DNA from 3 places in the Pseudomonas sp. PAMC25584 genome. Region 1 is predicted to be linked to each of the others. Evidence: riboswitches for the same ligand, from Rfam matches in the RefSeq annotation. Region 1 holds a riboswitch; each other region holds the start of a gene.
What was found. A riboswitch is a leader RNA that binds a small molecule or an ion and turns the genes downstream of it on or off. The one in region 1 is predicted to bind cobalamin.

Region 1 (3,153 bases):
AATCCACCAGATCTGCCGTTGCGCCAGGTCGGCGGCGGCAGTGCCCGGCAATTCCGGTGGCAGGCCCAGGGTTGGTGCCAGGACAAAGGTCGCGTAGCCGGCCAGGCCCCACAGCAGCCCTTGAGCCGTGCGGGTCGGCGCGCGCAGGGTGTAGAGACCGGCGAGCATCAGCGCGAAACCGACCGCCACCACCAGGTTGCCGCCGGTGGTGGACAGCACGCGTTGCCAGCCGTCTTCCGGTTCCCAGGCTTCGGCGTCATGGGTGTGCGCGGTTGTACCGGCGGCGTGCTCATGCACCACTTCCGTCGCGGCCGGGGCTTTTTCAAAGGTTTCCGCCTGCATGATCAGCGGGGCGACCCAGAAACTTTGCAGCAAGGTTAGCAACAGGGCGGCCAGCAGCCCGCTGAAACCTGCGGTTTGCGCAATACGCTTGATCATGTCGGCAGCTCTCAATGGCACGGGAACGCGGCGCTGTGGCGGGTATCGTGGGCGGCGTTGTGTACCGCTTCGATATGCGAGAACCCAGCGAAATACACCAGGCACGCGCCGAGGATCGACGCGCCGATGGCGGCGCTCAAGCGTTGGCTCAGGGTGGTGGTGCTGCTGGCGGTATGCGAGGTGCTGCTGATGATCGACATGGCGCGTCCCTTCAGGGTTTCAGGGTGACACGAGCGCATGAAAACCCCACGAGCCAGGCACGCAGAATTCAAACAGCGCCCGCCCACCGCGGGTTTGTTGGATGATTTTTTCGGGCCGGTCTCCGGGCTTGCGAGGGGGCTCTTGAACTGAGTCCTGAAAGCATCGCCTTCCCATGCACAAAGCACAGTGGCTGTGACGCTTCGCTCGCTTACCGTTGCGGGGGCAGCACCGGACTGGTCATATCGCTATGACTCACCGGTTTCCCGTTTCACCCTGTGAAGGGCACCCGAAACAAGGTGAGTAGGAAAGCATGCAGGGCGACGGTAGTCAAATTGACCGAGCCCCTGTAGCCTTGCACCTTCGAGGTTCTTCGGCCCAGGCCGAAGCTAAGAAGGGAACGCGGTTCAAGCCGCGGCTGCCCCCGCAACTGTGAAGGGTTTATCTGACTGCCACGCCACTGCCATCAAGGCGGGAAGGCGCAGCCAGCGCCGGTCGCAAGACCCGCAAGCCTCAAGCCAGGAGACCTGCCTCGTAACCGATTTTTCAATTCAACCGGGCGGGGTGATCCGGTGACGAAATCTGCTGCTGCGCGCTGCGCAGGGCCTATCGTCCCGTATGCCCGCCCCCAAGGGCATCCGATGAAAACACTGGCCAAACTCCCCGTCACCATCGTTACCGGCTTTCTCGGCTCGGGCAAAACCACCTTGCTGCGCCATATGCTCGATAACGCCCAGGGCCGTCGCATCGCGGTGATCGTCAACGAGTTCGGCGAGCTGGGCATCGACGGTGAAATCCTCAAGCAGTGCTCCATCGGGTGCACCGAGGAAGAAGCCAACGGTCGCGTGTATGAGCTGGCCAACGGCTGCCTGTGCTGCACCGTGCAGGAAGAGTTCTTTCCGGTGATGCGCGAGCTGGTCGCCCGTCGCGGCGACCTCGACCATATCCTCATCGAAACCTCCGGCCTGGCCCTGCCAAAGCCCCTAGTGCAGGCGTTCCAGTGGCCGGAAATCCGCAGCGCCTGCACGGTCGATGCAGTGATCACCGTGGTCGACAGTCCCGCTGTGGCGGCCGGCACCTTCGCTGCGTTCCCGGACCAGGTCGACGCCCAGCGCAAGCTCGACCCGAACCTGGACCACGAATCACCGCTGCATGAGCTGTTCGCCGACCAACTGGCCAGCGCCGACCTGGTGATCCTCAACAAGTGCGACCTGATCAGCCCCGAAGACCTGGCCCGCGTGCGCCTGGAAGTCGCTGAAGAGCTGCCGCCGGCGGTGAAGATCATCGAAGCCAGCAGCGGTCGTGTGCCGCTGGACGTGTTGATCGGCCTGGACGCCGGCTCCGAAGAGCACATCGACGGTCGCCACAGCCATCACGATCATCATCACGAAGGTGAAGACGATCATGATCACGATGCGTTCGACTCCATTTCCATCGACCTGCCCCAGTCCGACGAAGCGCTGCTGCTCGACGCCCTGACCCAACTGGTGGTGCAGCACGGCATCCTGCGCGTCAAAGGCTTCGCGGCGATCCCGAACAAGCCGATGCGCCTGCTGATCCAGGGCGTGGGCACGCGCTTCGACAAGCACTTCGATCGGGCCTGGAGCGCCGACGAAGCGCGCATCACGCGCCTGGTGCTGATCGGCCAGGAGCTGGATGCGGCGGGCCTCGAAGCGCAATTGCGCGCCGCCCTCAGCGTTTAACCCATGCACCTGCTCAGGACCCAGCCCGGCGGTTTCGTCGCGGACGACAATATTGCCGACCTTGGGCAAACCCCCGCCGAGCTGGTGATCCTGTGCAGTGGCGACTCCAGCCTGGCGCTACTCGCTGAAGCGGCCCAGCAATTGCCCGAGGACTACCCCAGCTTTCGCCTGGCCAACCCGATGCAGGTGCAGAACCATGCGTCGGTGGACTTGTACGTCGATGAAGTGCTGCGCCACGCCAAGGTCATCCTGATTTCCCTGCACGGCGGGATCGGCTATTGGCGTTACGGCATCGAGCGTCTGGTGGCGTTGGCTGAGCGCGGGGTCACGTTGATCCTGGTGCCGGGGGATGATCGCCCGGACCCGGAGCTCAGCGGTCTCAGCACCGTGGATGCCGCAGCGCGCGAGCGCCTGTGGCAGTTCCTGCGCCAGGGCGGCCTGGGCAATGCGCTGGATTTTTATCGCTGCCTGGCCAGCGGCTACCTGAGCCGCGACTATGCCTGGGCCGAGCCGCAAACCCTGCCGCGCAGCGCGATTTATCACCCGCGTAAAGCCAATGCGTGCCTCAACGACTGGCAGTCGGACTGGAATCCCGAGTTTCCGGTGGCGGCCGTGCTGTTCTACCGCTCCCATCTACAAGCGGCCAATACCGGTTTTATCGATGTGTTCTGCCAGCGCCTGCTGGCGGCGGGCCTGAATCCGTTGCCGATGGCGGTGGCCAGTCTGAAGGAGCCCGGCTGCCTGACGGCGGTCGAGGATTGGCTGGATGAAGTGCAGGCATCGGTGATTCTCAACACCACTGGCTTTGCCCAGT
Region 2 (3,153 bases), 680 kb from region 1:
CTTTGGCGCGTGTCCGTAACGCGACGTCGCGTTGCGCTTTATCGCCATTGCGGGCGATCTGGTCGAGCATGTACGGCGGGATCAGGCAGAAAATCGGATTGCGATGCTGGCGAACACACATTGGCTGGCTCCATTTTGGCGGGTGGTGAACGTCCGGGTAACCGTTCAAGGATAGTCATGCTGCGACGGCTTGGCCCAAATTGTCATGAAGCTATGCTGCAGTAGCGTTTATCCAAGGACTGCGAGGAACTTACGATGCCCCCACGCACCGCCAAAATCGACCTTTCGCGCCGCCCCCGGCTCGCCGATCTGCGCCCGTTGATCGCGGCCAGCCCCAGCCTCATGGAGGCCAGGGCGGCGACTGTGCGCGTCACCGCGGCCAAGGACCTGCAGGACCGGGGCGGCTACGCTGAAGCGTTTCTCGACCGCTTCGTGGTGCCATGGCCCACGGTGGATGAGGCCCTGGCGGCTGACGTACAACCGCTGCGCCTGGACTACACGCATTTCTCAGTGACCATGTCCCGCTCGAGGCGACTGGCGCTCTACGTGGGCGCCAATATCGATGGCGGACAGCATGTGGATATCATCCGCAGCAACGACGCCTGGGCCTACGACGGTCGCCTGCCCATCAGCGCACAGGTGGGCGACGCGCTCTACACCAACAATGGCCTGGACCGCGGTCACCTGGTACGCCGACAAGACCCCAACTGGGGCGACGCCGCCAACACGGCCAATGCCGACACCTTCCACTTCACCAACTGCTCACCGCAGATGAGCGGGTTCAACCAGAAGACCTGGCTGGAGCTCGAGGACTACATTCTCGATAACACTCAACGCTGGAAAGCCCGGGCCACGGTGTTTACCGGCCCGGTGCTGGCTGACGACGACCGTGTTTACCGGGGCGTTAAAATCCCCAAGGCATTCTGGAAAGTGGTCGCCTACCTCAGCGACGACGGCGAGCCCTCCGCCAGCGCCTACATGATCGACCAAAGCCGTGAACTGGGTCAGCTCGACCTCATGTTCGGCCAGCTCAGAACCTACCAACGCAGCGTGATTCAGATAGAGCGATTGACCGGTATTCGCTTCGGCAACCTGGCCGACTACGACGGTTTCAGCAACGAAGAGCGCGCCACGGGGACGCGAATTGAAGCGCTGATCCAGGGCCCTGAAGATATTCGTCTCTGACCGGGCGACCTAAGGCTATATCGCCTCGCCGTGATCGACTACCATACCGCGCCGGTTCCCAAACGGGACTAATAGGGAATCCGAAGCGCGGTACATCGCGCCAATCGGAACTGCCCCCGCAACTGTAGATGCCGAGCCTGCTCCCCCACTGCCACTGGACCACGTCCGGGAAGGCCGGAGCGTGGCGACGACGCATCAGTCAGGAGACCTGCCGGCCCAGCAAAATCACTAACCGGCGGGGTGTCCGGGAAGGACATCCTTGCCTGCCTCAACCGCAGCGGTCGAGGGCGTATTTCCGAACCGTACATCCCCAGCTCCAGGTACGGCTTCAAGGAGATTGCCCCATGCTGCCACGCGTTATCGCCCTGCTCACCGGGCTGGGCTTGTGTGCCCTGGCCCAAGCCAACCCCACTCAGTACCCGCTGACGGTGGAGAACTGCGGCAGCACCCTGACCTTCGCGCAAGCGCCCGCCCGCAGCGTGACCATCGGCCAGGCTGCCACCGAAATGCTCTATGCCCTCGGCGTGGGCGATAAAGTAGTCGGCACGTCGCTGTGGTTCAACAACGTGTTGCCGCCATTCAAGGCGCTGAACGACAACATCGAACGCCTGGCCAATAACGAACCGAGTTTCGAGTCGGTGATCGCCAAACGCCCGCAACTGGTGGCGGCCGAGCTGGAATGGGTGGTCGGCCCGCAAGGCGTGGTGGGCACCCGCGAGCAGTTTCATGAGTTGAAGATCGCCACCTACCTGTTGCCCTCCGACTGCGAAGGCAAGGACAACCGGGTGGGCGCCGACGGCACGCGGCTGGAGCCATTCCGTGTCGACACGATCTACAAGAGCATCCGCCAACTGGCCGAGATTTTCGACGTACAAGATCGCGGCCGGCAACTCAACGATGAACTCAAGACACGCCTGGCCAAGTCCGTCGCCACGGTGCACAGCAAGGGGCTCAAGCAGGCCAGCGCGTTGGTGTGGTTCTCCAGCGCCGAGATGGCCAGCGATCCCTACGTGGCCGGCCACAAGGGCGTCCCTGAGTTCATGCTGCAAACCCTCGGCCTGCGCAACGTGGTGCAGTCCGATGAGGAATGGCCCGCCGTCGGCTGGGAAACCATCGCCAAGGCCAACCCCACCGTGCTGGTGATCGCGCGTATGGACCGCCGCCGCTACCCGGCTGACGATCATGAACAGAAGCTGGCCTTCCTGCGCAGCGACCCGGTGACGCGCAACATGGACGCGGTTAAACACAACCGCATCATCATCCTCGACGCCATGGCCCTGCAGGCCAGCGTGCGCACCTTCGAGGGCCTTGAACAACTGGCCACGGCCATCGACGGCTACGACCTGCCGAAATGAGCGCCAGCCTGATACGAACCGTGCTTGCCCTGGCGTTGCTGCTGATCGCCGTGCTCGCCGGCGTGGCCATCGGCGAAACCGCCATCACGCCACACGTGGTGCTCCAAGTGCTGGCCAACAAGCTGTGGGCGGCCGGCTACGTGCTGGACCCGATCGATGAAGGCGTGGTGTGGAACTACCGCCTGACCCGCACCCTGGTCGCCGCTGCGTGCGGGGCGGGGCTGGCCACCTGCGGGGTGATTTTGCAGTCGTTGTTGCGCAACCCCTTGGCCGATCCTTACCTGCTGGGCATCAGCGCCGGTGCTTCGACCGGCGCAGTCCTGGTGGTGCTGATGGGCGTCGGCGGTGGTTTGATTTCGCTATCCGTCGGCGCATTTGCCGGGGCGATGGCGGCGTTTGCGCTGGTGATATTGCTCGCACGGGCCAGCGGTTCGTCCAGCGGCACCGGGCAGATCATCCTCGCGGGCATCGCTGGCTCGCAACTGTTCAACGCGCTGACTGCGTTCCTGATCACCAAGTCGGCCAGCTCCGAACAGGCGCGCGGCATTTTGTTCTGGCTGCTGGGCAACCTCAGCGGTGTGCGTTGGCCGTCGGTGTGGCTGGCGGTGCCGGT
Region 3 (3,153 bases), 930 kb from region 1:
TGGAGCAAACGGTGCAGCAGTTCGGGAGCCACATCGCCGCCGCTGAAGTGACGCATGTCGCGGCGCTCGGCGATGGCGCGGTAGACGGCCTGGCGCTCGGCTTCGGGGAAGGCGTTGTCGGTCATGAGCCTATCGCGGGCAAGCCCGCTCCCGCAGTGGATTCGTGGTGTCTAGCCGAGTGCGATTCGCCTTCGCCGGGCGCAAACAGCGCAGCAACGGCGCGGGGATTGGAAGGGAAATAGAAGTGGACGTAGGACGCGGTCAGCCGCCCCTGCCGATACACCGCCTCCGCCCCGCGCCCACCATTGGGGCTCACGCCACGGGCAACGGGCTGCCATTCGGTACTGGTCAGCGAGTGGTGATAGGTATGACCGCGCAACACGCCCTCGGGCAATTCGACGCTTTGCAGGGCCAGGGCGGCGAGTTTCTTTTGCATCACCGCATCGCCCTGCAGCAGGCCGACCAGTTCGGCGCGGATGCCGTCGACATCGGTGAGCGAGTCCAACAGATAAAGCATCCCGCCACACTCGGCGAGCAGCGGTTTGCCGGCAGCGTGATGGGCACGGATCGCACCCAGCATCGCGGTGTTTTCCGACAGCGCCTGGTGATGCAGTTCGGGGTAACCGCCAGGCAGATAGAGGCTGTCGGCCTCAGGCAATTGGCGATCATGGATCGGCGAGAAGAAGCTCAACTCAGCGCCCATCGCCCGCAGTAGATCGAGGCTCGCACCGTAGGTGAAGGCGAAGGCTTCGTCACGGGCGATGGCGATACGCACGCCGGCCAGCAACGGTTCGGCGCGGGTCACGGGCGGTGCGGCAAAGGTCACCGGCGGCGGTAACGCGACCTCGCAACTGCTGCCCAACGCTTGGGCGGCAGCGTCCAGGCGCAGGTCGAGGTCATTCAGTTCGCTGGCTTGCACCAGGCCCAGGTGGCGGCTGGGCAATTCGATAGCGGTCTCGCGGGACAGCGCGCCATACCAGCGCAGGCCTTCGGTGAGGCTGCCTTCAAGCAGTTGTGCATGGCGCAGGGTGCCGACGCGGTTGGCCAGCACGCCGGCGAACGGCAAGTCCGGCTGGTAGCGTGCCAGGCCGAGGGCCAAGGCACCGAAGGTTTGTGCCATGGCCGTGCCATCGATCACGCCGAGCACCGGCACACCGAAGTGTCGCGCCAGGTCAGCGCTGGAAGGCGTGCCGTCGAACAGGCCCATCACGCCTTCGATCAGGATCAGGTCCGCCTCCCCCGCCGCTTCCCACAGCAAGCGGCGACTTTCCTGCTCGCCTACCATCCACATATCCAATTGATACACCGGCGCACCGCTGGCGCGCTCGTGAATCATCGGGTCGAGGAAGTCCGGGCCGCATTTGAACACGCGCACCTTGCGACCCAGGTTGCGGTGCAAACGGGCCAGCGCGGCGGTGACCGTGGTTTTGCCCTGGCCGGACGCCGGCGCGGCGATCAAGACGGCCGGGCAATGACGGGGCTGATTCAAAGTTCGACGCCTTTCTGTGCCTTGATACCGGCTTGGAATGCGTGCTTGAGCATGCCCATCTCGGTGACGGTGTCGCCCATTTCGATCAGCTCGGGCTTGGCGCCACGGCCGGTGACGACCACGTGCTGCATCGGCGGGCGGGCCTGCAGGTCACCAAGGACTTGATCCAGGTCGAGATAGCCGTGCTTGAGCGCGATGTTCAGCTCATCCAGCACCACCAGGCGGATGGACGGGTCTTGCAGCAATTGGCGGGACACCGCCCAGGCAGCTTCGGCGGCCGCGATGTCGCGCTGGCGGTCCTGGGTTTCCCAGGTAAAACCCTCGCCCATCACATGAAAACGCACTTGCTCGGGGAAGTGGCGGAAGAACAGCTCTTCGCCGGTGCTGTTGCGCCCCTTGATGAACTGCACCACACCGCACTGCATGCCGTGGCCCATGGCGCGGGCCAGCATGCCAAATGCCGAGCTGCTCTTGCCTTTGCCGTTGCCGGTCAGCACCAGCAGCAAGCCGCATTCGTTCGGAGAATTGGCGATGCGCTCATCGATCACGGCTTTTTTACGCAGCATGCGCGCCAGGTGGCGTTCGTCGCGCTCGGGGGAATCGGTCATGGCAGCTCTCCGTTGGGGCTGGACAAAAACGGCGGGCAGGAAAAATCAAAAACAGACAGCCAAGCATCGCCCACCGTGATGCTGTTGGATGATCCGGGCCGGTCTCCGGGCTCATGAGTGGCGCGCTAGAGCACACGCCGACGGCGCGCCTTCCCATATCGCGGGCGATACAGTGGCAAACAGCACCGTTTTGACTCATTTACCGTTGCGGGGGCAGCGCCGGAATCGCGGCAACACTGTGTACAAGTGCGCTCACTCACCGGCTTCCCTGTTTCACTCAGTCGACCCGTAGGTCACAGAGCACCTGGAACAAGCCGCGAAGGTTAGTGGGTTGGGGGTGGAGCGTCAATTAAAGCTGGCCTTGTACTTGAACCATCGTCGCAACACACACCTCTACCCTTACAGGCATCCAGGAGAAAACCATGCATAAAACAAGACTCGCCTTACTGATCATGCTCGCGGGCAGCCTTGCCGCCTGCGGCGAAAGCTCGACCCTGAAGGTATCCGACGGCACCGGGCCCTCACCGCAATTGCCGGAGCCGAACAAGACGCTGATCCCCACTGTGAACATCGCCCCGGCCATTGGCTGGCCAGCGGGCACCAAGCCCACGGCCGCCGCCGGCACCCAGGTGGCGGCCTTCGCCGAAGGCCTGGACCACCCGCGCTGGCTGTACGTATTACCCAACGGCGATGTGCTGGTGGCGGAAACCAACGCGCCGCCCAAGCCGGATGATTCCAAAGGCCTTCGTGGCTGGGTGATGGAGAAAGTCATGGGCCGCGCCGGCGCCGGGGTACCGAGCCCGAACCGCATCACCCTGCTGCGCGATGCCGACCATGATGGGGTCGCGGAGACCCGCACGGTATTCCTGGAAAACCTCAACTCGCCCTTCGGCATGACGCTGGTCGGCAATGACCTGTACGTGGCCGATTCGGACAAGCTGCTGCGCTTTCCCTATCAGACGGGCGAGACCGCGATCAAGACCGCCGGCAGCAAGGTCATCGACCTGCCCGGCGGCAGCATCAACCACCACTGGACGAAAAACGTGGTGGCCAGCA

Region 2: linked by a shared signal. The riboswitch ahead of ACS5Q8_RS19645 (ABC transporter substrate-binding protein) and the one ahead of cobW (cobalamin biosynthesis protein CobW) in region 1 are both predicted to bind cobalamin.
Region 3: linked by a shared signal. The riboswitch ahead of cobO (cob(I)yrinic acid a,c-diamide adenosyltransferase) and the one ahead of cobW (cobalamin biosynthesis protein CobW) in region 1 are both predicted to bind cobalamin.

Annotation. Positions count from the first base shown of each region.
Region 1 covers NZ_CM176870.1:3,548,530-3,551,682, reverse strand. Annotated here, with positions in the region: gene ACS5Q8_RS16155 (CbtA family protein) at 1-438, opposite strand, end outside; gene ACS5Q8_RS16150 (CbtB domain-containing protein) at 450-638, opposite strand; cobalamin riboswitch at 735-944, opposite strand; cobalamin riboswitch at 986-1,185, shown strand; gene cobW (cobalamin biosynthesis protein CobW) at 1,278-2,339, shown strand; gene cobN (cobaltochelatase subunit CobN) at 2,343-3,153, shown strand, end outside.
Region 2 covers NZ_CM176870.1:4,231,975-4,235,127, forward strand. Annotated here, with positions in the region: gene ACS5Q8_RS19635 (M4 family metallopeptidase) at 1-121, opposite strand, end outside; gene ACS5Q8_RS19640 (DNA/RNA non-specific endonuclease) at 256-1,185, shown strand; cobalamin riboswitch at 1,221-1,415, shown strand; gene ACS5Q8_RS19645 (ABC transporter substrate-binding protein) at 1,530-2,540, shown strand; gene ACS5Q8_RS19650 (FecCD family ABC transporter permease) at 2,549-3,153, shown strand, end outside.
Region 3 covers NZ_CM176870.1:4,477,877-4,481,029, forward strand. Annotated here, with positions in the region: gene bluB (5,6-dimethylbenzimidazole synthase) at 1-125, opposite strand, end outside; gene ACS5Q8_RS20755 (cobyrinic acid a,c-diamide synthase CobB) at 122-1,489, opposite strand; gene cobO (cob(I)yrinic acid a,c-diamide adenosyltransferase) at 1,486-2,097, opposite strand; cobalamin riboswitch at 2,177-2,420, opposite strand; gene ACS5Q8_RS20765 (PQQ-dependent sugar dehydrogenase) at 2,520-3,153, shown strand, end outside.